DNA from 4 places in the Peribacillus sp. FW305-BF15 genome. Region 1 is predicted to be linked to each of the others. Evidence: riboswitches for the same ligand, from Rfam matches in the RefSeq annotation. Region 1 holds a riboswitch; each other region holds the start of a gene.
The links. A riboswitch is a leader RNA that binds a small molecule or an ion and turns the genes downstream of it on or off. The one in region 1 is predicted to bind S-adenosylmethionine.
Positions count from the first base shown of each region.

Region 2: another riboswitch for S-adenosylmethionine. It lies ahead of AC3WLU_RS05195 (methionine ABC transporter ATP-binding protein); the one in region 1 lies ahead of AC3WLU_RS18970 (sugar ABC transporter substrate-binding protein).
Region 3: another riboswitch for S-adenosylmethionine. It lies ahead of mtnK (S-methyl-5-thioribose kinase); the one in region 1 lies ahead of AC3WLU_RS18970 (sugar ABC transporter substrate-binding protein).
Region 4: another riboswitch for S-adenosylmethionine. It lies ahead of AC3WLU_RS07045 (methionine ABC transporter ATP-binding protein); the one in region 1 lies ahead of AC3WLU_RS18970 (sugar ABC transporter substrate-binding protein).

Region 1 is NZ_JBYSYV010000019.1:4,490-11,738, reverse strand. Features, by position in the region: gene AC3WLU_RS18975 (GTPase domain-containing protein) at 275-3,016, shown strand; SAM riboswitch class I at 3,111-3,216, shown strand; gene AC3WLU_RS18970 (sugar ABC transporter substrate-binding protein) at 3,332-4,444, shown strand; gene AC3WLU_RS18965 (sugar ABC transporter ATP-binding protein) at 4,501-6,003, shown strand; gene AC3WLU_RS18960 (ABC transporter permease) at 6,005-7,009, shown strand.
Region 2 is NZ_JBYSYV010000004.1:55,190-62,438, forward strand. Features, by position in the region: partial or broken gene AC3WLU_RS05180 (M20 family metallopeptidase) at 1-208, opposite strand, end outside; gene AC3WLU_RS05185 (MetQ/NlpA family ABC transporter substrate-binding protein) at 242-1,114, opposite strand; gene AC3WLU_RS05190 (methionine ABC transporter permease) at 1,136-1,786, opposite strand; gene AC3WLU_RS05195 (methionine ABC transporter ATP-binding protein) at 1,808-2,824, opposite strand; SAM riboswitch class I at 3,159-3,270, opposite strand; gene AC3WLU_RS05200 (GNAT family N-acetyltransferase) at 3,413-3,886, opposite strand; gene AC3WLU_RS05205 (nuclear transport factor 2 family protein) at 3,954-4,322, opposite strand; gene AC3WLU_RS05210 (collagenase) at 4,389-5,189, opposite strand; gene AC3WLU_RS05215 (tetratricopeptide repeat protein) at 5,262-5,858, opposite strand; gene AC3WLU_RS05220 (ABC transporter ATP-binding protein) at 6,632-7,249, opposite strand, start outside.
Region 3 is NZ_JBYSYV010000021.1:20,056-27,304, forward strand. Features, by position in the region: gene AC3WLU_RS19990 (pyridoxal phosphate-dependent aminotransferase) at 11-1,183, opposite strand; gene AC3WLU_RS19995 (carbon-nitrogen family hydrolase) at 1,283-2,065, shown strand; SAM riboswitch class I at 2,137-2,290, shown strand; gene mtnK (S-methyl-5-thioribose kinase) at 2,369-3,571, shown strand; gene mtnA (S-methyl-5-thioribose-1-phosphate isomerase) at 3,586-4,632, shown strand; gene AC3WLU_RS20010 (LCP family protein) at 4,807-5,694, opposite strand; gene AC3WLU_RS20015 (lmo1851 family serine protease) at 5,808-7,249, opposite strand, start outside.
Region 4 is NZ_JBYSYV010000005.1:150,810-158,058, reverse strand. Features, by position in the region: gene AC3WLU_RS07075 (acyl-CoA dehydrogenase FadE) at 1-625, shown strand, start outside; gene AC3WLU_RS07070 (arsenate reductase family protein) at 767-1,123, shown strand; gene gcvH (glycine cleavage system protein GcvH) at 1,219-1,602, shown strand; gene AC3WLU_RS07060 (toprim domain-containing protein) at 1,698-2,063, shown strand; gene AC3WLU_RS07055 (thioredoxin family protein) at 2,067-2,375, shown strand; SAM riboswitch class I at 2,521-2,628, shown strand; gene AC3WLU_RS07050 (O-acetylhomoserine aminocarboxypropyltransferase/cysteine synthase family protein) at 2,728-4,038, shown strand; SAM riboswitch class I at 4,156-4,268, shown strand; gene AC3WLU_RS07045 (methionine ABC transporter ATP-binding protein) at 4,422-5,456, shown strand; gene AC3WLU_RS07040 (methionine ABC transporter permease) at 5,449-6,117, shown strand; gene AC3WLU_RS07035 (MetQ/NlpA family ABC transporter substrate-binding protein) at 6,133-6,969, shown strand.

The sequences.
Region 1 (7,249 bases):
GGTAAAACTAGAAAAACATATTTTCTCGAAAATGGAAATGACATCTCTGTATCGGTTTATTAAAAACATTACAGTTCTAGTTGGTTCTGTTTTAAAATTGTAAGAGTGGTGACATGTTGTTACCATATTGTTTTGTTAAAATAACATTTTAAGGTTTTGTAAATGATTTTTTAACTAAAGGAACCTATAAATTGAATATTAGGTCTGCTATGAGTCTTATAGAATCAGTGATGATCCTTTAATTGAAAATATGAAATATATCGGGGGAATAAAGATGGACGAACGTCTGATCGGAAAAAAATATTATGAAACGATGCTTGAGGATACAAGGAAGCATCCCATTCAAGCTTTGGGTGAAATGTTCCTCGTGGAACAAAAAAAGGAAAGATCCGATTTAACCGCAATTAGATTTGCTCAAGGAGAGGTATATTTTCAGCACCATGACTATGAAGCAGCCATTTTTAAATGGGAAAACATAGAAGGGGAACTTGGTTCATGGGCGAAGAAAAACATCGCTGATGCGTATTTTGAATTGGAAATGTATTCAACCGCAGAGGATATCTATAAATCCGTCGATACGGATGAAGCTGTCTTGAAAACAGAAGTTCTTTTGCAGCTGTTTTCCCTGTACATAGTGGAATCAAGAAATGATTTGGCTTCCAAAGTCGTGAAAGAAGCAGTCGAGTTTCAACCAGACTACCCGAATGTCACTGAAATTGCACGCGCCTTTTTTGAAGAACAAAAGGATTGGAACAGTGCGGTGGTATTAGCGGCGAATGAAAGTATCCGTACAGAGTCAATGGGCTGGTTCGATGTGCTGAAAACGTATATCCAGCAGGGTGTTGCCCAATCGATGGAGCCGGATTATTTCTCAACTGTCCTTGGTTCGCTATACACACTCGACCAGGAACGTTTCGAGAAAATGACGGTTGCCCTTTGGAAAAATTATAAATATACGGATGCTTATTTCGAATGGTTAAGAGTGATTAATAATTTGATAGATAACATCGAATTGAACCATGCGGATGTATGGGATGAGCTTTCCGTCTATTACAGGGATGCATATGCAGGTTTGTTAGAAGGAACGCATCTAATCAAAGAATTAAGTCCTGTCGTGCCAAGGTTGCTGGAAAACTGGCTCAAAATCGCAGACGGGGAGCTTTCGCTGTTTGCGGCGGCATCCACGTTGTCCTGGAATGAAATCTTCCCGGATACGATTAATGCGCTGGTCATTCAGGATGCGGAGAGCCTGCTTTCGAAATCGCCTAAATTGGGAGGCGGACTGGAAGCGGGAGAGAAACTGTTCAATTCCATTATCCAGTGGGCTGAAGATAATGATTTAAGGGTTGGAAATAAGCTTAAATGGATGGTGGAGGGGCTTAAAGATACCAGCAATTTCAATCTCCTTCTTGCAGGAAGTACAGGAAATGGCAAGACATCCTTTATTCAGTCAATCGTTGGAGAGAGCATTGCTGCTGAGGACCATTCTTCCCTAGTCAGTGTCAAAGACGGGGATGATTTGGAAATCCTTGAAATTACCGATACAGATAGCAAAGTTGTCGAGGAGCTAACTGATTTGGATGAAACACGCCGTCAGCGCGGGACTATAGTCGATGTGACAATCATCAGTGACTACCTAAGAAATAATCATTTGCGATTATTGGATACACCGGGGTTCAATGGGGAACAAAGCGTGGAATCCGATTTCCAAGGCTATTTACATGGCAGTGATGGCCTGATGTTCGTTCTTGACGCCCGGGCTCCTTTCACCGGCAGCGAAAGGGATCTGTTATTGGAAATTCAAATGATGGCACCTAAACTGCCGATCCATTTCCTATTAAATAAAATGGATACGATATACAGTGATCAGGTCGCAGTCCGGATGGAAGACGAAACATGGGATAAAGTGAATGCATATTTCCCGAATGCGAAAGTGTTCGCTTTCTCCAAACATTATGACAGCAGGCAGCAATTGAAGGACCTTTCAGCCTTCCTTCAATCGAATTATCAAGATGATAATTGGAAGGAAAGAAGATCTGAAAAAATCCTGGCATTCATTCGTAAAACTTTATCTTATCTATTAGAAAAACGGACAGCCAATGAGCGGAAATGCGAGCATTCCATCTCTTGGAATGAGCAGATGGAAGTCAAACTGAATGGAGCGGTCAATCAACTGGCTGATCTGGAAAAAGAAAAAAGTGAAAATATCATAAGGTCGTATCGTTCGCTTAAGGACGAAGTGAAAAGTCAGCTATATTCAAAAATTCCTGAATTACTGAGGGATTGCTCTAAATCGTTAACGGAAAGCAGTGATTTCAGTCAGGTCCATGTACAGTTAAACCAGGAAATGAATGAGCGGATTCAAAACTTCATTTCTGACAAGATCATGCCTCAATATTACCGTTCTCTTCAAGACTGGATTGCCAGTTCCCAAATGGAGTTCTCACAAAGCCAGCAGTTCATGGATGAGATGAGTGCCGGATTCAATGAATTATACAAAGAAGAACGGATTACACTGGCAGGTGACTTCAGGGTATTGGATGACTGGCGCCGTGATGCCGACCGGATGACAAGCAGTATCCGCATCGAAAACGTCAATATCCTTTTGCGCAGGACTCCATCACAATTGCTGCTTAAAGGAGCAGGTAAGCTATTTGGGGCGATACCGCAAAATAAGGCCAATATGTACAATCGTTACAAGAAATACCTGGAAAGTGAAGATTACCTGGATGTTGCTGAAATGATCACGGAACGTTTCCTAACCCAATTTGGATTGTTTGAAAAATCATTGGATCGGGACATCTCACTTTTCTATCGCAGTTCATTTGCCTTACTTCAAAAAACGATAGAGCAGACTCAGACTGAAATAAAAGACTACCAGGCTGCATTGGAGCATATGAAAGAAAATCCTGAGGTTTACCGTGATCCGATCACGTTGTTCGAAGTGAAATTAAGGCAGTTGGAGAGGCTTGAAAAAATCGAGAAAAAGCGTCTAGCCCAGCTCCAAAGAAAATAAAAATAACAGGAAACATTTCAAATATTCAAAAATCTATTGACTTTACGACTATATCCCTATAAAGTGATAATTACGAAAACGTAACACAATATATCTCTTATCAAGAGTGGCGGAGGGACTGGCCCTAAGATGCCCAGCAACCGTTCCATTAGGAATTGGTGCTAAATCCTGCAAAACAGAAATGTTTTGACAGATAAGAGAGGGACAAGTCTGCAAAACAGCCGATTAAACCTCTCTATATTAGAGAGGTTTTTATTTTGGGATTTACACCGACTTAACTGATAAGACTAATTAGAAAACATGGAGGGGAACAAGATGAGAAGGTCTATTAAAGGGATATTCATTTCTGCCATCGCTTCGGCTTTGCTTTTAACGGGTTGCTCTGCAGGGCAGAGTTCCACAGAATCGAAGAAAGAAGAAAAAGTATCATTTGAAAATGTCCCGGAGAGATTTGCTGATGGCGATGGAGCCAAAATCAAAGTGATCCGTAAAATTGGCGGTGATGATCATACTGCCCAATACCTGGCGGGGGCGAAAGAAGAAGGAGAAGCACTGGGGTTTCAGGTCGATACGTACACAGCCAATGGTGATACGGCTAAATTCCATGATGCGATAGCACAGGCTTTGGAGGAAGATTACGACGGCTATATCATTTCACATGGTGATGATGCCGCAACTGTAAATGACGTTCAGAAGTTGGTTGATGCAGGTAAAAGCGTTGTCACATTCGATTCAATAAGCGATCTATCTAAAATAGAGGGCGTGACATTAACTTCACAAGATGATGAAGCGCTGGCAACATTGGCTTTCGATAAACTGATAAAAGAACAGAAAGGTGAAGCGGCAATTGCATATCTTTGGGTGGATGGTTTTCCTCCAATGGTAAGAAGAAATGCAGTCTATCAGGAAAAACTAAAAGAAAATCCAGGGATTAAAGAAGTCGAAAGATTCGGAGTGGCATCCGCTGATACTTCGGTTCAGACACAAAATGCTGTAGCCGCAATGCTGAATAAATACCCTAAAGGCAAATTGGATGCCATTTTCGCAACATGGGATGCCTTTGCCATCGGTGCAGCCCGGGCGATTAAAGAAGCGGGCCGCGATGAAGTGAAGATATATGGAATTGATGTTTCGAATGCAGATCTCCAGGAAATCCAATCGGCTGATAGCTCTTGGTCCTACACGGCAGCAGTCGATCCCAAGTTGATCGGTGCAGTGAATATGAGGATATTGGCTAAAAAATTAGCGGGTGAAGAAACACCGCAAACATATGATTTGGAGGCATCACTCATTTCGCAAAAGCAAATCCAAGCTTCAAAAGAAGCGGTAAACATGGCAAACCTGTCTGATATTGTCGATGGCTGGGGTGTATCGACGGAATTTGAAGAAGATTGGATGAAGGTTTTGAAAGATCATTATAAAAAATAAAAAGAGACACTCTCTTTCCAGCGAAGGGAGTGTCTGTTCTATAAGGGGGAATGGACATGGGCAAGCAACTAGAAATGAAGATGATTTCGATTGAATTTCCGGGGGTGAAGGCGCTAAGTGATGTTGATTTTTCCGTACAATCAGGAACAGCCCACGCATTGGTCGGTGCAAACGGAGCAGGGAAATCGACGTTAATGAAAGTTTTATCGGGAGCCCATGTTCATTATTCAGGTGACATTTTTATTGATGGGATGAAGCGGGATATCCGCTCGCCAAAAGCTGCTCAGGAACAGGGCATTCAAATAGTTCATCAGGAAGTGGATACCGCCCTCATCCCTTATTTAACAGTTGGGGAAAATGTAATGTTGAATGATATGGTCCAAAACATGGGAAAAAAACAAAGGGTACATTGGAAAGAACTGCACAACAAAGCCACTTCTATTCTTGAAGATATGAAAATTCATGTCCCTTCGAAAAAGTTGGTTAGAGACCTGACCTTGGCTGAAAAACAGATGGTCCTGATAGCAAGAGCCGTTTCGACAGAATGCAAATTCCTGATTCTCGACGAGCCAACTGCTCCGTTAAGTCATACGGAGACGACAGAACTTTTTCGAATTGTAAATGAGTTAAAGCAAAAAGGCGTGGCAATCATTTTCATTTCACATCGTCTGCCTGAGATTTTTGAAATCTGTGAGGAAATTACGATCATGAGGAATGGGGAGCGTGTCACTTGTCGAAAAATCGAGGACATAACCCGTACCGAAGTGGTAGAGAACATGCTCGGGAAAACCATGGATGAACAGTTTCCTGAAGTGAATGCTTCGATTGGAGACGTAATTCTGGAAGTGAACGGATTGTCAGATGCCGAGAAAGTTAAGAATGTCAGTCTGAATATTAAAGCAGGAGAGATAATCGGCTTGGCTGGGCTGGTCGGGGCTGGGAAAACGGAGCTGTGTAAAACCCTTTTCGGTCATACGTCCATCACAGCGGGTGAAGTCATACTGAATGGTCGAAAGCTTTCTCTGAAATCACCGCATGAAGCAGTAAAAAGCGGGCTGGCACTTGTACCTGAGGAACGCAGGAAAGAAGGGGTCCTTGTACAGGAATCAGTCTCGGCAAACTTGACTGCAGCCAGTCTCGGCAAATTCTGCAAAATATTCAGTGTCGTCGATCGTAAGGCGGAAAAGGAAAAGGCGAAGGAAATGATCGCAAGTCTCGGCATTAAAACACCTTCAGGGGAAGTGAAGGTCGAAAACCTATCCGGTGGTAACCAGCAAAAAGTTGCGATTGGAAAATGGCTTATGGCAGATGCGGATGTATACATATTCGATGAACCAACGAAAGGGGTCGATGTCGGAGCCAAGAAGGATATATTCGAATTGATTGCAAAGCTTGCAAGGAATGGAAAAGCGATCATTTATGCATCCTCCGAGCTTACCGAAATCATTGGCATTACCAACCGGACCTATGTGTTATATGACGGGAGCACTGTCATCGAATTAGAAACAAGCAAAACGAATGAAGAAGAACTACTATTCTATTCAACAGGAGGTAAATAGGATGAGCATACCCATTCCTGTTACACAGACAGCGAAAGCGAAGAAAAAGGTGGAACTATTCGACTTTTTCTATAAATACGGCACAATATTGACGATTATCATTCTGATTGGAATTTTCGCCGTATCCAATCCATCTTTCATCCAAACGTCTAACCTGATAAACATCCTGCGTTCCATTTCAATCGTGACCATCATTGCGATCGGCATTACGATATCACTGACCGTGGATGGCTTCGACCTTTCCGTCGGCTCCGTCGCATCATTGGCCAATGCCATCGTCATCTCGATGTTTGTCTGGTTTTCCCAGGATACATTCATCGCCATATTAGCTGCGGTCGGTGCCTCACTTTTCGTAGGGGCTTTGAATTCATTCATGATCGTTAAATTGAGAATTCCCGACATGCTGATGACATTGGCTACCATGTTCATTATCCAGGGAATTGCCCTTACCTATACAAAAGGGGCCACGGTTTCGCAAAATATGGTCATGCCAGACGGGACGTTCGCAACAGGACTGATCAGCCCGTTTTTCGCCAAAATTGGCCAGGTACCGTGGATAATCCTGATCATGGCCGTCATTGTGATAGCGACCCATATCTTTTTGACTTATACGAAGCACGGTCGTTATATGTACATTATTGGGGGAAATAAGGAAGCGGCGAGACTTTCCGGGATATCGGTTAATAAATACAAAATCCTTGCCTATCTGCTTTCGGCTCTATTTGCTGCAATCGGGGGGATTGTCCTTGCTTCAAGGGTCATGACATCGGAAATCAATTCAGGGTCACCCTATTTAATGGATGCCGTCGCGGCAGCCTTCATTGGTTCCTCCGTTTTGGGAGCGGGAAAACCTAATGCCTTTGGAACCTTCATCGGTGCAGTCCTGATCGGAATCCTTCAAAATGGACTCATCATGATGTCCGTTCCGTATTATGCGATGGATATCGTCAAAGGAACTGTGCTGGCCCTTGCGCTCGCGGTAACCTATTATAAGCAAAAACATTAAAAAGAATTCGTTACGTTACTCTACAGAAATCCAAAAATATGAAAAAATCCTGTTGTAATGCAACAGGATTTTTCCTTTTTAAAAAGGGATGGGTTAAGGAGATCATCATCATTTTACTTACGCTAAAATGGTGGCAGGAGCACTTTTTGAACCCTCATTGTCGGAGTATAAAGATTGACCGCAATTGTAATTTTTATAGGAACCTTATTTACCTTTTAATAAGATTGATAATGATCTATT
Region 2 (7,249 bases), on a different contig from region 1:
CTGTTTCATGCCCGGCAATATTGCGGGTCACTTCAAATCCTTCATTTTGAAGTATTCCGGTTAATGTATCCGAGGCGAAAAACTCTTGATTCCCAATTTCAGGTTTGGCATGAATGGCTTGGCTCGTTTCGATATATAATTCGGAATGAAGGTCGATATGATCTTCAATGATTTGCTTATGCTGCTTTAGCACTGATTCTCTCGCCATGTCTTAATCTCCCCTTTTTCTTGAATGCATCCATTACTTTTCATTAGCTGGTTTTGTCCAAGCGTCTTGATAATTCACTAATTCATCTACAGAAACATAGGCAGGAATGGTGTTTCCTTTAAACGTTTTTTCAATGAACGCTTCCACTTCTTTCGATTGATAAAGCTCCACTAATTTTTGCAGCTCAGGACGATTGGCATTTCCCTTTTTAACTGCAATGATATTAATATATGGTTTCGCCGTTTTACTTTCATGGAATAAAGAATCTTTTAATGTAAGGCCTGCTTCGACGGCAAAGTTATTATTGATGGCTGAAGCATCGGCATCATCCAATAGACGCGGTGTATTGCCGGCAGCAACAGGCTGGATTTTCAAGTTTTTCGGATTTTCCTTAATGATTTCCAATGATCCCGATCCATTGAATTCTTCTTTCAATGTAATCAATCCAGCTTCCTGAAGCAGGAGCAGTGCCCGGCCAAAGTTTGTTGCTTCATTCGGAACGGCTATCGTAGCACCATCCGGAAGATCTTTGAGCCTTTTATGTTTTTTCGAATAAAGGCCCATAGGTGCAATGACAGTCGACCCGATGGCCTCCAATTTCAGATTTTGATCTTGAACGAATTCATCGAAATAGGCGACGGTTTGGAATGAATTGGCATCAATTTCACCTTCGCTTAACGCAAGGTTCGGTTGGATATAATCATTGAAAGTGACCAGTTCGATATTAAGTCCTTCCTCTTTCGCCAAATCGACAATGTATTCCCATGTTCTCGTATCCCCGCTGCTGACACCGACTTTCACAGTTTTCACATCATCCGAACTCCCTGATGCACCCTCATCGTTCCCGCATGCTGCAGCCACGATGGCCAATGCCAATACAATGATCGTTAATAAGATTTTTTTCATTTTTCCTGCCTCCTGTTCGTTTTATCTTCTTCTTATTTTTCTTGAAACAAAGTTCCCGGTGGATTGCAATAATTGAACGATGATCACGAGCGCCGCCACTGTGACGATCATCGTCATCGTATCGAACCTTTGGTAACCGTAAGCCAAGGCTAAATCCCCGACCCCGCCTGCACCGACAGCACCTGCCATCGCCGTAGATCCAACAAGCCCGATTGTCGCTGTTGTAAATGTCAGGATTAACGAACTAAGTCCCTCGGGAATCAAAAAGCGGTAAATGATTTGCCATGTTGTCGCCCCCATCGCCTGAGCTGCCTCGATGATCCCTTTGTCCACTTCCAACAGCGAGTTTTCCACAAGCCGGGCAATATAAGGAGCCGCGTAAAAGATTAGCGGAACAATGGCCGCATTCGTTCCGATCGCACTGCCGACAATCATTCTTGTAAACGGAATGAGTGCTACAAGCAAGATGATGAAAGGAACGGACCGCAGGATATTGATGATCGGATTCAATACATTAAAAATCCATTTATTCTCCAGGATGTGACCCTTTCTTGTAATGACAAGCAGGATACCGAGCGGAAGCCCGATCAATCCGGAAAATATCAATGAGATGGCTACCATATAAAGTGTGTCACCGAAAGCTGTCGACAGCTGGTCTGCCGTTATTTCCATACCCCAAAGCGTATTACCCATTTATACTTGCACCTCCTGGACGAGAATCCCCTCATCTTTAATATATTGATAAGCCTTGTCGACCTCATTTTTGCTCCCGGTCACTTCGATGATCAAATTCCCGAAAGGCGTTTCCTGGATTTCAGAAATATTGGCTGATAAGACACTTAAATGAACATCATATTTCTTCGAGATGGTTGAAAGTAAAGGAGTACCCGAAGTAGTTCCAATAAAATTAATTTTCCAAATAATCGGGATATGGGACCCTATGCTTTTTAAGAAACTTTGTGGAATTTCGTCATGTATGACCGTTCTCACGAAGTTTTTTGCAATATCCGTTTGCGGCTTGGCAAAAACTTCGAAAACCGAACCTTGTTCAACGACGCAGCCGCCCTCCATGACCGCTACCTTATTGCAAATTTCCCGAATGACAGACATCTCATGAGTGATTAGCAAAATGGTGATATTGTATTCTTTATTAATTTTTTTTAAGAGCTGCAGAACTGCACTCGTTGTTTGTGGATCCAATGCCGACGTAGCTTCATCACACAATAAGATCGATGGATTCGTAGCCAATGCCCTCGCAATGCCGATCCGCTGCTTTTGCCCGCCGGATAATTGTTCCGGATAACTCTTTGCTTTGCTCGATAAGCCAACGAACTCCAACAGCTCGCCTACACGTTTTTGAATTTCCTTAGCCGGAGTTCCCGATAAAACCAGCGGCATAGCAATATTATCAAAAACAGTCTTTGAGTTTAATAAGTTGAAATGCTGAAAGATCATCCCGATTTTTTTCTTTTCTGCCCGTAATTCCTTCGGGCTTAATTTGGTTAAATCCTTGCCACCAACAATCACCGAACCATCTGAAGGATGTTCAAGCAAATTGACCAACCTGATCAACGTACTCTTTCCGGCCCCGCTATAACCGACTACCCCGAATATATCCCCCTTTTCCACTGTCAAATCAATGCCCTTCAAAGCCTCGACAGTCTGTTTCTTTGTTTGATAAACCTTTTTAACATCCTGAAACTCAATCATCCAATCTCCCCCCATGCTGTTTATTTGTACGAATTCCTTATCCAGAGAGAAGAGCTTTGCAACGTTTCATAATGATAGAGTTAAAATTCAGGAGTGAAACTGCAAAATTCACGAGTAAATCCACCAAACTCACGAGTAACTGCGCCAAACTCACGAATAATTACACCAAACTCACGATTATTGCGCGAAACTCACGAGTAATTGCACCCATTCTCAAAATAACCATATACATTTTGAATAAACAAAAGAGGCCTCTTCCGTCATCAGACAGAAGAGGCCTCTTTTAGACATAAAAAAGAGTAAACTCTTAAATTAATTATCTAAGAAAAGCTCCTTCTTATCTTTCAAACTTTCGTCCGTTGGAATTAGCACAGTATTTTTACAAAAGTAAAAACCCGCTGCCGAGGTATCATAGGGCCAAGTCCCTCCACATCTCTTGATAAGAATTAACGTTATATTTAATTATGTCCTTCACTATATATTCTAATTTCGCTAAAGTCAACCATATTTTTCATCGCGATAAATAGTTTCATAGTATAGTGAATCGATACTTTTTTTATTATATCAATATATTTTATATTTCTACTTTTATAATGATTTGCTCATTCTCCATACAGGGTATTTTTCATTTTCTTCCCTTATCTTCACCATGCCTGAATTCGTATATAAAGAAATCGCCCTTTGATTATCCGGAGAAACCCTTAAGTGATATTCGGATACATTAAATTGCCTGAAAAAGTTTTCTGCGTAGCGGACCAATTCCTTGCCAAGGCCTTTACTGCGGTATTCGGAAATAAGATAAAATAGATTCACATAGCCAATTTCAGTTCCTTCATACTCACGAATTTGAAGTTCCATTTGTCCAATCCGTTCTTGGTCCTTTTCAATGATCACCTGTCCATCCGGAAATTTGCGTACCCTTTCTTCCATTCGTTGCAGATAGGCATGTTCATCTCCAAAACCCGCATCAGTTCCAAAACTTACAATAAAGGAATCTTTCCGGAATTTAATGATAGTATCTTTATCTTTGTCCGTATCAATGGTACGAAAGATCAACTTCATCCACCCTTATCATTTTAGTGAAATAGTTTTCAAGCAGGGAAAACTTTCTTTTTCATAAATAATAGTCTTAAAGGGGCCCTTTTGTTTTTGTGCCTTGATGAAAAAACATCTGCCATCTTCCATTCGCACATTTCCAGATTGAACTTCTTAAGGTATGTTCCAGCTTATCTTCATCAAAAATCCGGTATGTAATTAACACGGTATCATCAGACAATGGATGCATCTCAAATTGACTTAGGGTCATGTTCACCGCTCCGGCACCCTCTTGCCCCATAAAATCGCTTTTTGACCATATGTTACCCGAACTGCCGAACTCAAAGAAATCATCTTTCAATAAGGATGAAAGCTCTTCTGGAGATGTACGAACTTCAGATTTTAACAATTTCTCCTCCAGCTGATACAAATGCTCTTTTAATAATGAAGATTCCCTGTCCATTCATCTTGTCCTCCTTTTTCTATTAACGAAAACAACCTTTCAGCATCTGTAATACTTCAATTGACTTCAATTGATGAACTTATGTAATTCATTGATTTCAATGTTAGTATGTCTTTTGAAGGATTTTGAGAAACCTAAATCATAGCTGTCATCTATTATTTTCTTTAATATGTCTAAATCTTTTTTTTCGATAATATACCTAATTCCATAATGTGATTGAGGATATAACTCTTTATGATTTCTTCTTTGCCTTGCCCAATCTTCCCTACTCTTCAACAATTCAAAATTAATAACTTCATTTAACGGATCCGTAGCCTCAACCCCATCCATGGTAACTGCAACGTACTCGGCCACCCCCTCATCGAACCATTTCGGAACGTCTTTAATTTTTTTTTCTATAAGATATTTAGCCAAAAAATAATGTGTATACTCGTGGCGTAAATCCTTTCTAAAGAACCATTCATCTGCTTCTCTATAAAGGGAATCGGGTGATACCAAGGCAATTAAATTAGCATTGTTATCAAAAAAAGCTCCGATATCTTCTAATTCCCCATACTTTTGTAATTCCTCCAATTTCTCAAAAATCACTATATTTAACCCAGCATTTGTATCTATCTTCCCAAAAATATTAGATAACTCTTTATTAAGATCCCTTACCTCTTTAATGATTAGATTATTCAATTCATTATTTTTCGAATTAAAAATTTTCACCTCATCAAAAGACTGGTGTACTTCACTTTTTAACAATGCTTCCGTTCTATTATTTTTCCATAATATATGATAAATGCTTGCCAAAATAACCAAAACTAATAAACTAATCACAAAACTAGTTGTAATGCTTTTAAAAAATGAATTTAAATTATTCATTTAAATGTTTACTCAATTTTTTAAGTTTAGAAATGTCATCTGAAGATTGGGATGTTTTAATTCCATCTTGGACTAGCAGTTCATCAATACATTATCAGGAATGTATTCGACCAAATCATTTATATTTTCAAAATTTTTTACCTTAGTATACTTTTCTAGAGCCGTCTTGTAATTTTTAAGGAATTTTCTTTCTGATCCCATCTGATAATTATCTAGTTTATTTAATAATTCTAAAGCATAATTTGCATCTTTAACAATATAGCTTGTTGAAAGATAATATAGCATATGAGATGATTTTTCTATATCGTGGGCTTTTTCCATATAATGTATCATTTCATCCCATTCCTCTATTTTTGTTTTAATGTTAGCCATTCTAAAGTAAGACATATAATTTTCTGGGTCTTTATCTATCAGTTCTATTCCTAACTCTATCGCCTCATTATAGTTACCTAACACATATTGTAAATACACTGCCTCATCTAAGGCTGATAAATCATCTGGGTGTTCAACTATATATTCTTCAATATTATTTACCGTTTCTTTTAATTCATTTTGTACTTCCTTTTCAGAAATTACAGATTCCTTATCATTATCTACTAAATTTAAATATAATAATAAAGATATAAATATTAATAAAGATGCAAGTAAATATTTAATAGTTTTATGCATTTTAAACATTCCTTATTGAAAATTTTTTAACATAAACAAATGTTGATACTCCTAATAAAATAATAGTACTAATTATATTTATTAAAGTTGCTTCCAAAATTCGAAACAAAGGAAAATCTATAAACTGAATAGCTGAATAGGTATTATAACTAGATAAAAAGAGATACTTTGATAAATAAACAGGTAATGGAAATATTGTATGAGATATGCTAATAAGAATAATAAATAGAATCGCAACTGAAAATTTTGGGATTATTAATGAGACAATAAGACCTAATAAACAGAAACCTAATATATAAAAAAATGTACAAGCCAATATAATGTTAGTTCTTAAAAAAACTTCAAATATATTAAATTTAAGAAATCCAATAAAAGCATAACTTTGATTGTGAAAAATAAAGCTAAATGTGAGGTACAAATTAACAATAACTACAATACTAATTAATATCAGGACTACATTTACCAAAATCTTAGAGATGAAAATTTTATCTTTTTTAATTGTAGATAAATTGATCAAATATGCCTTCCCATGTGTGAAATCACTTATAAAAGATGCAATTATAAAACTACTAAATATTACAGGGAATAATATCTGCGAATTCAAAGCAAATAAAAAGTCTATACTTTGTATTAAATCATTCCCCTCTAACAAAATATAAGCTGAAAAACTAACTATACATATTATCAATAAAGATATTATTATACTTATTAATCTACGAGACCTAATTGCATTCGTTATTTCTAGTAACATTAAATCTTTCATTTTAACACCTTCAATTAATTATTGATATATCCATTATGATCACTTTCATTTTAATTAGAGTATTAATAGTTTGGTGTATTTCTTTTCTTGAAACCACCTTATAGTAACTATTACCTGTAGTTTGGATATTAAGATCTTCAACAAATCTATCAACATAGATCTTGTACATTTTTTGGTCTATATTTGTATGAATAGTTTCCACAACTTGTCCCTTATTAATTTTGATTATCTTGTTACATATTTTATAGAGTTCATTAACATCATGACTTGTAATTATATACGTACGACCTTTTTGTTTATTTAGATAATTTAAGAATCGCTCCTTCCCTATATAATCCAGGAAGTTTGTAGGTTCATCAAAGAGAGCGAAAGGAGGAGAATGTATAAGAGCTCCAGCCAATGCTACCCTTTTTTTCATTCCTTGAGAATACTCCTTTATTTTTTTATTCAAATATGTAATTTCTAATACTTGACCTACCTGTTTAATAGAGGCTTCTATTTGTTCGTTATTCATAGCTCTTAAAGTTCCACAATACTTTAAATAATCTATTCCTAATAAATAGGGAGGAAGTTCATCGGTCAGATGAATTCCTATAGAGTTTAATAATGAATCCTCTATCTCAACAGT
Region 3 (7,249 bases), on a different contig from region 1:
CCTTATTGCATTAAAATAAGTTTAATGTCCGTATTCGTTCCACAGCCTCTTGCAGCCGTTCTTCCGAAGTCAGTAGCCCTACCCTGACATAACCTTCGCCAAATTCACCGAACCCATTCCCTGCGGCAACAGCTACATGGGCATGCGTTAATAAATAGTCCGCAAAACTCTCGGACGTAAAACCTCCAGGTACCTTGAGCCAGGCAAAAAACGATGCCGCTGGAGCTTTGACTTCCCATCCGATGGACCTCAATCCCTCAATGAAAACATTCCTTCGCCCCTCGTACATTTGCACTAACTGCTCTACACAGGTCTGTGAGTCAAGCAAAGCGCTTGCCGCAGCTTCTTGTATCGCCGGGAAGAGACTCACATAAAGATGGTCTTGTAAAAGTTCAAGAGCTTCTATTACACTCTTATTGCCCACTGCGAAGCCGACTCTCCACCCTGCCATATTGTATGTTTTCGATAGAGTGTATATTTCAACTCCTACATCCTTCGCTCCCTCCGCCTGGAGAAAGCTTATCGGTTTTTTTCCGTCGAATCCGATCGCCCCATAGGCGAAATCATGGACCACACAAATTGAATGTTCTTTTGCAAAGGAGACGGTTTCATCAAAGAAACTTTCAGTTGCAGAAGCGCCTGTGGGATTATTCGGATAATTCAAGAACATCATTTTGGCTTTATCAAGAACTTCTTTATGTATGTCATCGTATTTCGGAAGAAAATCATTTTCTTCTGTCAAGGGCATCAGTTCGGTCTTTGCCTGGGCTAAAACAACACCGGAAAGATAATCCGGATAGCCGGGATCTGGAACAAGGATCGTATCACCTGGATTCAATAAACACTGCGGAAGTTCGACAAGACCTGCCTTTCCCCCGAAGAGAATCGCCACTTCACTATTCGGATCCAGCTTGACACCGTATTCCCGTTCATAAAAGACGGCAGCAGCATCTTTTAAATATTGATGTCCCCGGAATGGCGAATATTTATGATTAATTGTTTTTTCAGCGGCAGTTTGCAAACTTTTGACGATATGTTCCGGCGTCGGCTGATCAGGGTTCCCCTGGCCTAAATTAATGACATCATGTCCTTGCTCCGTGATTGCATTGACTTTTGCGACCAGTGAAGCAAAAAACTGCTTGGGCAGGTCCTGAAGCAGTCCGGATTTTTCGAATTGCACCATTTATACACCTTCTCTGAAATTTCTTGAAATTCTAGTCACAAATGATATATGTTTATCGTAGTCTTGTAAAGCATTTTTTACATGTGGGGGGTTTAAACGATGAAGTGGAAAATAGCTTGTATTCAAATGGATATAGCTTTCGGGCAACCAGATATCAATTTTCAGGTTGCAGAACAATGGATGGAAAAAGCAGCTCGGTCCGAACCCGATATCGTCATATTACCAGAGCTTTGGACAACCGGATACGACTTGACCAGGCTGAATGATATTGCTGATCAAGAGGCAGAAAAAACGATTGAATTTCTTAGAACACAGGCACAGAAACACCAGTTTCACATCATCGGCGGTTCCATTGCGAAAAAAACAAGCAAGGGAATCTATAACACCATGATCATCATCGATAAACACGGAAAGCTCATTAAAGAATATGATAAGCTTCACTTATTTCAATTAATGGATGAACATCATTTCCTGCAGCCAGGTGAAAAAGATGGTTTATTTACTCTTGATGAAAAAATATGTGCCGGGTTCGTTTGTTATGACATTCGTTTCCCAGAATGGCAGCGAGCCCATACCGTTCAAGGCGCGGAAGTTCTATTCGTTACGGCTGAATGGCCAAAGCCGAGACTAGATCACTGGAGAGCTTTATTGATAAGCCGTGCCATCGAGAACCAAGCCTATGTTGTAGCCGTTAATCGTACAGGTTCGGATGTCAATAATATATTTGCGGGCCATTCCTTAATTATTGATCCATGGGGGAATATCATAAGTGAAGCCGGAGAAGGAAACGAACTATTGACAGGCACCTTGGACTTCAACAAAGTTACGGAAGCACGTAACAAAATACCTGTATTCGAAGATCGCCGTCCTGATTTTTATTAATTTACCCATTGACAAACTATTTAAAAAGTTGATATTATTTTCCCGAAGATTAAAATTTCAGAAAACATTTACTCTTATCAAGAGCAGGCTGAGGGATAAAGGCCCTATGAAGCCCAGCAACCGACTGTAATACCATTGTGAAATGGGGCGGATCTTCCGCCGGATTATTGAATCCACAGAGCACGGTGCTAATTCCACCAGAATTCATTTTCTGGAAGATAAGAGGTCCGAAGCCAAAACTTCTGCCTCTTTCTATATGAAAGAGGCTTTTTTATTCTTATTTTGAATCTGGAGGGGAAAAGAATGACTCAAAACCATTCAAATTTTAAGAGATTGACAAACGAAACAGCTATAACTCTTGCAAAAAAACTTGGGTTGGTCAATGCGGATGCAAGTTTGAAATGTAATGAAATCGGCGATGGAAACTTAAATTATGTTTTTCATATTACAGACACGGTCACAAACAAAGGTCTAATAATCAAACAAGCGGTCCCTTATGCCAAGGTACTTGGTGAAAGCTGGCCGCTGACATTGAAAAGGGCAGCCATTGAAGCGAATGCGCTGATTCATTTCAGAAGTTATTGCCCCGAATTCGTACCGCAAGTCTACTATTCGGATGAACAGCTTGCCATCACAGTCATGGAGGATTTATCGCACTTGAAAATCGTTAGAACAGGATTGATCGATGGCGATTCATATCCATTGCTTTCACAGCATATTGGTGAGTATGTTGCGAAGACGGCATTTTATACATCCGATTATCATTTAGAACCCTCTTCGAAAAAGGAAGTGGCCCGACATTTCACGAATCCCGAACTCTGCAAAATCACTGAGGTCTTTATTTTCACGGATCCATTTTTTGAGGAACTCCCTGGAGATTTCGAGGTGGAATTGAAAGATGCCTCCCAAAAAATATGGAATGATCAAGAAGTGATACTTGAGGTCGCCAAGCTGAAGCAAAGCTTTGAAACCGAGCAGGAAGCCTTGCTTCATGGAGATTTACATACTGGAAGTATATTTGCAAGTAAAACTGAAACAAAGGTTATTGACCCGGAATTCGCTTTTTATGGGCCAGTTGGTTTTGACCTTGGTCAATACACCGCCAACCTTCTCTTTCAGGCAATTACACGAAATGGCGCTGGAAAGGAAGAGATTTTCACGCTCCTTCATGAATTTTGGAATGCCTTTGAAGAAACTTATACCGAATTATGGGAGGTCCAAAATAAAAGTCCATTCCGCCATGTGAAGGGTTATCTGCCTTATTTACTGACAAAATTCAAAAAAGATGCTTTCGGCTTTGCCGGCTGCGAACTGATTCGGCGAACCATTGGCCTTTCCCATGTAGCCGATTTAAACGTCATTGAAGATAAAGAAACAAGGATCGCAGCTAAAACGGCAACATTGGAAATCGGTACTTTTTTAATTAAAAAACGGGGAGAATTGGATGTTCCAGCCGTCATTGAAGCGTTGAAGCAACGGACACTGCCATCTTACTCAACCATTTAAAAGGAGACCTGCACATGACTACACTAGCACCCTTACCATATTCGGTACATTGGGATGATACCCATATTACATTATTAAATCAACAAGCCCTTCCTTCCATAACTGAATTTATTGAACTTCATTCTGTTGATGATGTGTATGACAGCATTTTGTCCTTAAAAGTTCGCGGTGCCCCAGCAATTGGGCTGACGGCAGCATTTGGTGTTGCACTTGGCGCCAAGCAGGAAACAACCGCTGAATTAGGGGAATTCAAGAAAAATGTAACGAGGCATATTGAAAAACTCGCCTCTTCACGGCCTACTGCAGTCAACCTTTTTTGGGCGTTAAGGAGGATGGAGAACACCTTGCAGGCTGCGCAAAGCATTTCAACTGCCAAGGAAGCACTTGTAGCGGAGGCTAAAGCCATCTTTGCTGAAGATGAAGAAATGTGCAGGAAAATCGGGGAACATGGTTTATCCCTATTCAATAGAGGAGATTCCATTCTTACTCATTGCAACGCTGGCGGAATCGCCACGGCTCGGTATGGCACAGCCTTGGCTCCCTTCCACCTGGCTAAAGAAAGGGACTTTCCGCTAAAAGTGTACGCATGTGAAACAAGGCCTGTCCTGCAAGGGGCGCGTTTGACGGCTTGGGAATTGATGCAAGCGGGAGTTGACGTCACCTTAATTTCTGATAATATGGCTGCCCATACGATTCACCAGAAAGGAATAAAGGGAATTATCGTCGGGGCCGACAGGATTGCGGCAAATGGAGATACTGCCAATAAAATCGGGACGTTGGGATTGGCCATATTAGCCAAGCACTTTGGTATCCCCTTTTATGTGGCCGCACCATCAAGCACATTCGACCTTTCTATCGAATCCGGCACATCCATCCCGATCGAAGAACGGAATGGAACGGAAATCACCTTCATTCAAGGTGTAAGGATCGCTCCGGAAAACGTGAAGACTTTCAATCCAGCCTTCGACGTTACACCGAATCATCTAATTACAAGCATCATTACCGAAAACGGCATCATAACACCGGATTTCTTCAAAAACATTCCGCATTTTGTTAATTGATCCAGGTTCCTTTTATGGTGTTAAAAAACGAGAAGGATTTTTTATCCCTCTCGTTTTTTAAAGGTGATCGTATTAAGATTATTCTTGCGAGGTCTATAATACAATATTTAAATTTGAACATCTTCAGTTAATATTAGGATGTCTTCGATAATAAAAGAGCATAGGACATTCTTATTATTTTGAAAAGAACTCCTGAAGTGCCTTTTTATTTTCGGTACAGTCCATTTCCAAAACGGCTCCGGACTGGGGATATATTTCATCTTTAAAGCTTCCTTTCACTGGAACCCTTAAGGTCTCGACCGTGTCCGGTGTATGGAAGACGGCTTTGGGACCCATTTCCATTATTGTTTTCAGTCCAATATCCGTATCCAAGTACGAGAGTCCTTGTTCGATTATACTAGGAAGGGCTGCCATACCTTCGAAGGATGAGATTTGATTTATAAACGCTGTTTTTAATTGAACCATTACTTCTTGTTGACGCTCAACCCTGCCAAAATCACTTTCATCGTCATGTCTAAAACGGACATATTTCAATAATTCCTCACCATGTAAAACATTTTTACCGACGCTTGCTTGGATGCTCATATCATCTATGATTTCCTGATCCACATTCACCGCCACCCCCTCAGGGGCAAGTAAATCCACCATCTTCACAAATCCCTTAAAGTCGATTACCGCTACATGGTCGATCTTGACATCGAAGTTTTCCTGTATGGTTTTCTTGAGCAATTCCCTTCCACCATAATAATAAGCAGCATTTATTTTGTTATATCCTGATTTATTCCCGGGGATTTTCACATAACTATCACGCATAATGGAAGCCAGCTTCAGTTTCTCCTGCTCAGGAAAGTATTTTGCAAGGATAATCGCATCTGATCGAGATTTTTGCTCTCCCCTTGTGTCAACACCAATTAACAGAAAAGTTTTATCGTTTTCCTGGTTATCTTCATTGGTTAGTTTTTTTTCCGTACCTTCATTTCCATTTTGTTTGGGTAAAGGGGCATAGGTGCAGCCTGCCAGAATCAAGACCAATAGATATATGAACAATACCTTTTCTTTCATTACCTCACCTCATCGGAAAATTACCCCTATTCTCTGCCTAATTTTGGAATTCTATGCATGAAACGAAAAAAAAGCCTACCAACGATATCCGCTGACAGGCTTTTCAATCAAAATCATTTATTGATTTCTTTCTTTAATACTTCTACTGCCTTTTTCACTTGTGTGTCGTTTTTAAGGATTTTCTCGCGGATGACCTGCATCAATTTCACGGTAGTATCATCCTTAATGGTGCCGGTTTCTTTAATTTTTTGTTCCCTTTGGAATGCTATGACCGCATTCTTGGTTGCTTCATCGAAGAATCCATCTATTTTACCTGGATCATGTCCTGCTTCCTTCAGCATCTCTTCAGCCGCCTTCACTTCACTAGAAGAATCGGATGCTTTCAATTCCTTATCAGGCGAAATGTACGGAAGGCTGGCATAATCAGGAAGCTTCACAGTAATATCCGGCTTGATCCCTTTTTTATGAATCCAATTGCCTTCAGGAGTCAACCATTTAGCTGCCGTATATTTGAAGTTAGATCCATCTTCGAAGTCTTGGGCAGTCTGCACTGTCCCTTTCCCAAATGACTTGACACCGATCAATGGAATGTCCGCAGACTCACTGACAGCCGCTGCAACGATTTCAGAAGCACTGGCACTTCCATCATCAATCAGCACGACTACCGGGATTTTCAGTTCTCCATCATTCTCCGATTTATATACATCTTTTTTCCCGCTGCGATCCTCAACTTGAAGGACCACTTTCCCATTAGGTATGAACAGGCTTGCCATTTTTATTGCTTGATCAAGCAGTCCTCCTGGGTTTCCCCGCAAATCCAATACGAGACCCTTCATATCCTTCTTCGACATTTCTTCAAGCGCCGTTTTCAACTCTTGGACTGTATGTTCGGAAAAACTGGTCACTTGAATTTTTGCAACTCCATCATCAAGCATTTCCGCATATACCGTTTCAATCGGAATTGTATCCCGTTTAATGGTGAGCTTAATCGGTTCCGACTCACCAGCTCTTGAGATGGATAGATCAACTTTCGTACCCTTCTCGCCCCTGATTTTCAGGACAGCTTCAGAAGAGCTGAGTCCTTCAACACTTTTACCGTCCACACTTAATATGATATCATTCGGTTTTACCCCTGCTTTTTCTGCTGGGGACCCTTTTATCGGTGAGACGACCATGATTTGTCCATCCTGCTCCTGAATCTCAGCACCGATTCCTTCAAAAGATGAAGAGATGCTCTCATGGAAACTCGATGCTTGCTTTTTATCCATATAAGCAGAATAGGGATCATCCAATGATTTGATCATTCCATTAATTGCGCCGTCAACAAGTTTTTCTTCATCAACCTCTTCATAATAGTCATCTTTTATCTTATCGTATGTAGAATACAGCTTTTCAAATTCCGCATGCTTATCCGGTGCTAATGACTCTACTTTTTCATCTCCAAAGGTCAAGGCTATTGTAGTAATCCCTGCAGTTAGAAATATGACTAAGAAAATCCCCATAATGAACGTAAACTTCTTCATTTTAATGAATTTCCCTGCCTCTTTTGGCTGTT
Region 4 (7,249 bases), on a different contig from region 1:
GGAGTATGAAATTGAAAAAGCATATCGCGATTCCCGTATTAACCGAATCTTTGAAGGTACAAATGAAATCAATAGATTGCTTGTCCCGGGAACATTCCTGAAGAAAGCACTTAAAGGAGAATTGCCGCTACTTCAAAAAGCTCAGGGGTTGCAAGAGGAATTAATGATGATGATGCCGGAAGAACCTGGCGATGAGCCACTGGCACAAGAAAAAATGCTTGTTAGGAACGCTAAGAAAATCGGTATTCTGGCTGCTGGGCTTGCGGCACAGAAATACGGAAAAAATCTTGATCAAGAACAAGAAATCCTCTCCAACATTGCTGATATCGCATCCCTTGCCTATGCAGCTGAATCCGTGGTATTGCGTACGGAAAAAGCAATTGCAGCTACAGGTCTTGAGAAGAACAAACAAAAAGTGCTTTACACTGAAATCTTCGTTCAGGAAGCTTTCAATGAAATAGAACAGCATGCAAAGGAAACGTTAATTGCAGTGGAAACAGGCGATACTCTTCGCATCATGCTTTCGTCGCTCCGTAAGCTGACAAGACACACTCCAATCAATGTCATTGCGAAAAAACGCGAAGCATCCGTCAAAGTAATCGAAACGGAAAAATATGCTCTTTAAGCAATGAGTCAGAATCCGTAAAGGGAATGCCCGTAAAGGCATTCCCTTTATTTCCTTTGATGAAATCGCATTGGAAATTCAAAAGACATTTCGTTGTATTGCGTGGTAAAAACGGGTATTCTATTGATAGGTGGTGAAATGATGGGCTTAACATTATATTGGTACCCAAAATGCGGTACATGCCGTAATGCGAAGAAGTGGCTGGATAATCATGAACTGCAATATGAAGCGATCCATATAGCGGATAATCCCCCTTCGCGAACTGAAATAGAACAACTATATAAAAACAGCAATTTGGAGTTGAAGAAGTTTTTCAATACTAGCGGTCAAAAATATCGGGAGCTGGGCTTAAAGGATAAGCTGAAAGAAGCTTCTGAAGCAGAGATGCTTGATATATTGTCCACAGATGGAATGCTTCTGAAAAGGCCGATTGTTACGGATGGCACCAAAGTGACGGTAGGATTCAAAGAAGAGCAATTCGAACAGGTATGGAACTGAAATTTCACAAAATATTTGGTTAATTCCTTACTTAAACAAACAATCTACCTTATAATGGAATAGATAAAATAAGATGTACATATGGAGGGTTAATTATGACAACAACACCAAAAGAACTTCGTTACACTAAAGAACATGAATGGGTCAAAACGGAAGATGGAACAGTGCGCATTGGAATTACGGCATTCGCACAGTCCGAGCTAGGGGACATCGTATTCGTTGAGCTTCCGGAAATCGGCGATGAATTGAAAGCGAACGAACCATTTGGAAGCGTTGAATCCGTTAAGACCGTTTCTGAGCTTTATGCACCTATCAGTGGCAAGGTTGTTGAAGTGAACGAAGATTTAAGTGACAACCCTGAATATGTAAATGAGTCCCCTTATGAAAAGGCATGGATGGTCGTGCTTGAACCGTCTAATAGCAGTGATATTGAAAACTTGATGAGCGCTGAAGAGTATGAGAGTTTAATCAACGGTTAAAAAAGAAAGGAGAGGGGGGACTGAAAAGGCCTGCTCTCTTTTTCATTTGTACAGTGGGTGAGTTGCGCACATAATTCGTGAGATGGAGTGATGACATGGAGTGGGGCGAATTCGATAAAGTGATCATTGTAGAAGGCAGTTCCGATAAAAGAAAAGTTGCCTCCGTTTTAAATGAAGATGTGGAAATAAGATGTACGAATGGGACCATATCATTAACTAAGCTGGATGAATTAGTGGATGAATTGATGGACCGTGATGTTTATCTCCTTTTTGACGCAGATGAATCAGGAGAAAAGCTGCGGAAGCAGTTCCGAAGGGAAATGCCGGAAGCGAACCACCTGTATATTAATAAAATGTACAAAGAAGTGGAGAGCTCACCCGAACATCATATCGCAACTGTGCTCCTATCTGCCAATATGAATGTGAAAATGAAATTTTTAAGTCAAAGGGTGAACGACTAATTGATGCAGGAATGGAAAGAAGAAGAGTGTAAGCTTGCTGTTGAAAATGGGGAAACCTTTTGCTTATATTTATATACACCTTTATGCGGAACCTGTCAGGTGGCCTCCAAGATGCTGACGATATCCTTGGAGCTTTTCCCCGAATTGAAGGCAGGCAAAATGAATATGAACTATATCCAAGCAATTGCCGAATCATATGAAATCGAAAGTGTTCCTTGCTTATTGCTTTTCAAAGAAGGGCAGCTGCACAAGAAAATATATGCCTTTCAATCCGTTCCTTATTTGTACGGATTGCTTAAGGAAATCAGTTAGGAAACCAATCAGAACCGCGGTTGGTTTTCTTTGTTGCTGACATTTGAATGAGAGCAGGAAATAAACAAAGAATATTCTAACAATTCATTGACTGATTTAATCTAAAATGCTATATTTTGAATTAAGTAATGGCAGAATTTAATAGTTCTTATCAAGAGTGGCGGAGGGACTGGCCCGACGAAGCCCGGCAACCGGTATAAATTTTTATATACGGTGCTAATTCCAGCAGAGTGTTGGCTCTGGTAGATGAGGTGTATTCTTGAAACCTCTTCTTATTGAAGTGGTTTTTTTGTTTATAAAAAGCCAGATTTCATATAAATCCAACTAAATCCATAGAAAAAGGTGAAATTAAATGTCAGAGAAAAAGTTGCGTTTTGAAACATTGAGTGTTCATGGCGGTCTGCAAGCTGATGAAACAGGTGTCCGTGCCGTTCCTATCTACCAAAGCAATGCATACTTGTTCAAGGACACCGACCATGCAGCAAATTTATTTGGCCTGAAGGAGAATGGCTATATATATTCACGGCTTCATAATCCCACGGTCAGCGTTTTTGAGGAAAGAATGGCCTTATTGGAAGGCGGTATCGGCGGATTGGCAACGGCAAGCGGAATGGCTGCCATCTCACTTTCAATCCTGAATATTGCTGCTGCAGGGGATGAGATTGTTTCAGCCTCTACATTATATGGCGGTACGTATAACCTTTTCGAAAACACTCTTCCTAAATATGGGATCAAAGTGAAGTTCGTTTCTCCCGATGACCCTGAGAATTTCAAAAGGGCGATTACACCAAGAACTAAAGCCATTTTTGCTGAAACGATCGGAAATCCAAGTTTGAGGGTGCTCGATATTGAAGCGGTAGCGGAAATCGCCCACGAAGCCGGCATACCTTTAATCATTGATAATACCTTCGCGACACCGTATCTTTGCAGACCAATTGATTTTGGAGCGGATATTGTCATCCATTCCGCTACAAAATGGCTTCTTGGAAATGGAACGACGCTAGGCGGTGTCATCGTTGATGGAGGGAAATTCGATTGGAACTCGCCGAACTATCCTGGCTTCACGGAGCCTGACCCAAGTTACGACGGTCTGGTATACGCCGAGGCAGTTGGCCCTGCCGCATTCATAACGAAAGCCCGGGTCCAGTTACTACGTGATTTGGGCCCTGCGCTAAGTGCCCAAAGTGCATTCCAGTTTACGCTTGGACTTGAAACGCTGCATGTAAGGATGAAAGAGCATCTATCAAACACCAAGTCTGTCATCCAATATTTAAAAAACCATCCTGCCGTGACCTGGGTTTCACATCCTGGTGATGAGGATCATCCCGATAAAGCCCTTTCGGATAAATATTTGCCAAAGGGAGCTGGATCTGTCGTGACATTTGGGATTCAAGGTAATCGCGAAGCTGGGGCAAAACTTATCAATTCGGTGGAATTATGGTCCCATGTGGCGAATGTAGGGGATGCGAAGAGCTTGATCATCCACCCAGCAAGTACGACCCATCAACAATTGAATGAGGCGGGTCTTGCGAAAGCGGGTGTAAGCGCCGATCAAGTCCGTTTATCGATTGGGATTGAAAATGTAGACGACTTAATAGAAGATTTGGAGCAGGCAATTGAAAAGGCGACGAACATCGTCTCCTTGACTTCCAAAACGCTTTAAGCAAAGTTCCTGTTCATTCTTGTACTAGAAATAATATACATTGCGCTCCTTTTTTATCTATGATAAAATTTCTCCATACTAAAGAACTTAATGATGTACAAATATTCTATATATTAGCTCTTATCAAGAGAGGTGGAGGGATGTGCCCGATGAAACCCGGCAACCGACAAGGAGATTTCCTTGGAAAGGTGCCAATTCACACAAAGTTTAATCACTTTGGAAGATGAGAGGAAGGCCTGTTTCTTCACCTGCCTTTCTGCTCATGCAGAAAGGTTTTTTCTATTTTAATTGGGAAAACTTTTACATGATAGGAGAAACAGACTAATAATGTAGAGAAATCAACTAAGTTCATAGGTTTTATTGGATAAAAGAGGTGAGGGTTAATGATTACATTGACGAAAGTCAGTAAGCTGTTCCGAACAGGAAAAGGAAACAGTGAGACGATCAAGGCTGTAAATAATGTGAATGTTGAAATAAATAAAGGCGAGATTTTCGGGATCATCGGTTACAGTGGAGCGGGGAAAAGTACTTTGATCAGAATGCTCAATGGATTGGAAACACCGACAGAGGGATCCGTTGTGGTGGCTGAAAAGGAAATTTCAAAAATTAAAGGGGCTCAGCTCCGTAAGGCCCGTCAAGAAATCAGCATGATTTTCCAGCATTTCAATCTATTATGGTCAAGGACCGTTCAGGAGAATATATCTTTCCCGTTGGAAATTGCAGGTATTTCTAAACCTGAACGCACCAAGCGTGTGAACGAATTGATCAAGTTAGTCGGACTTGAAGGCAGGGAAAAGGCCTATCCTTCGCAATTAAGCGGAGGGCAAAAGCAAAGGGTGGGCATAGCCAGGGCTCTGGCAAATGACCCTAAAGTGCTGCTGTGTGATGAAGCGACTTCTGCATTGGATCCGCAGACTACCGACTCCATACTCGAATTGCTTGTTGACATCAATCAGCGTTTGGGATTGACGATCGTCTTGATTACGCATGAAATGCATGTAATACGTAAAATCTGCCATCGCGTCGCCGTGATGGAAAGCGGGCAGGTTGTTGAACAGGGTCCTGTCCTGGATGTCTTCAAGAATCCTAAAGAACAAATGACGAAGCGTTTCGTGCAACAGGTAACGGAACCGGAAGAAACGAAAGAAACGATGGACCATTTGCTCGAACGCTATCCAGCAGGCAAAGTGATTCAATTGACCTTTGTAGGTGATCATGCAGAAAGCCCATTGATCACCAAGCTTGTACGTAACTTCGAGTTGGATGTCAATATCGTTCAAGGTAAGATATCCCAAACAAGAAGCGGTTCATATGGAACATTGTTTATCCATCTAGATGGCAAAGAGGATGAAATGCTCCGCGCAATCGAATTCATTAGAGCACAGCAGGTAGGCGTGGAGGTGATTACTCATGCTTGAAGAATTATTGCCGAATGTTGATTGGGAAGACATCATTGAAGCTACGAAAGAAACGCTTTACATGACAAGCGTCTCTGTAGTGGCAACCTTTTTTATAGGCATAATACTAGGATTGATCCTTTTCCTGACAGGGAAGGGTAATATGTGGCAAAACCGGGCTGTCAACGGAATCATGAGTGCTGTCGTCAATATATTCCGTTCCATTCCATTTCTTATTTTGATCGTGCTGCTCATTCCTTTCACTAAAGCGCTTGTCGGTTCCATGATCGGTGAGAACGCTGCACTGCCGGCACTTATTATCGGTGCTGCCCCATTTTATGCGCGTATGGTTGAAATCGGCCTTCGTGAAATCGATAAAGGTGTAATTGAAGCCGCTAAATCGATGGGGGCAAAAACGAGCACGATCATTTGGAAGGTCCTTCTTCCAGAGTCGATGCCTGCCCTTATTTCCGGGATTACCGTAACATCGATTGCATTGGTTGGATATACCGCAATGGCCGGGGTCATCGGCGCTGGCGGGCTTGGTAACCTAGCCTATTTGGACGGCTATCAAAGAAATCAAAATGACGTTACGCTTGTAGCGACAATCGTTATTCTAATTATCGTCTTCATAATTCAAATTATTGGAGATGTGATTACATCTAAATTGGACAAAAGATAAAGGGAGATGAATAGGATGAAAAAGTTTTTAGGATTTGCATTAATCTTAGTGTTATCTATCGCTTTGGCTGCTTGTGGAAGTGAAAAGGATAAAAGCAGCAGCGATACGGAAAAAGAATCGAAGAAAATAGTTGTAGGGGCATCCAATGTTCCTCATGCAGAAATCCTTGAGAAAGCTAAACCGCTTCTTAAAGAAAAAGGAATCGATTTGGAAATTGAAACGTTCCAGGACTATGTTTTACCGAATAAGGCGTTGAATGATAAGGAATTGGATGCTAACTACTTTCAACACATTCCATATTTAGAGGGGCAAATTAAAGAAAATGGATATGACTTCGTCAATGCTGGCGGAATCCATATCGAGCCGATTGCTCTATATTCACAAAAATATAAAAGCATTGATAAACTTCCGGAAGGCGCAACAATTATTATGAGCAGCTCTGTTGCTGATCATGGACGCGCTTTATCCCTTTTGGAAAAGAACGGCCTGATCACTTTGAAAGAAGGCATCGATAAAACGACGGCTACAACGAAAGACATCGTTGAAAATAAGAAAAACCTTAAATTCGATGCCGATTATGAAGCGGCCCTGCTTCCTAAAATTTATGAGAGCGGCGAAGGCGATGCAGTCTTGATCAACTCCAACTATGCAATTGACGCCGGTTTGAATCCGCTTAAAGATTCGATTGCGATTGAAGATTCCGAATCACCTTATGTGAATGTCATTGCCGTAAACAAAGGTGACGAAAATAAAGAAGCAATCAAAGCGCTTGTAGAAGTATTGCATTCTAAAGAAATTCAAGATTTCATTCTGAAAGAATACAAAGGTGCAGTTGTACCGGCGGATAAATAATTCGAGAATGGCGGCCTGATTTAATTCAGGTCGCCGTTTAAAAAGGTTTCGGAATGGTCTCATTTTGAAACCTTTTTTTTATTGGATTTGAATCATAATAGCCCTCTACATTTGTTATTGAGTGCCGATGGGCAGGGATAACAACCAAAACGCTCATATTACACATAGCCATGGTTGCGGAATCTGCGTCAACAGCTTCAGGGTTTCCAGCTTTCTTAATCACTTGTTCAATCAGAGGCTCTTAATACGAGTATTTCGGGGTGTTACTATCGTCCCAACA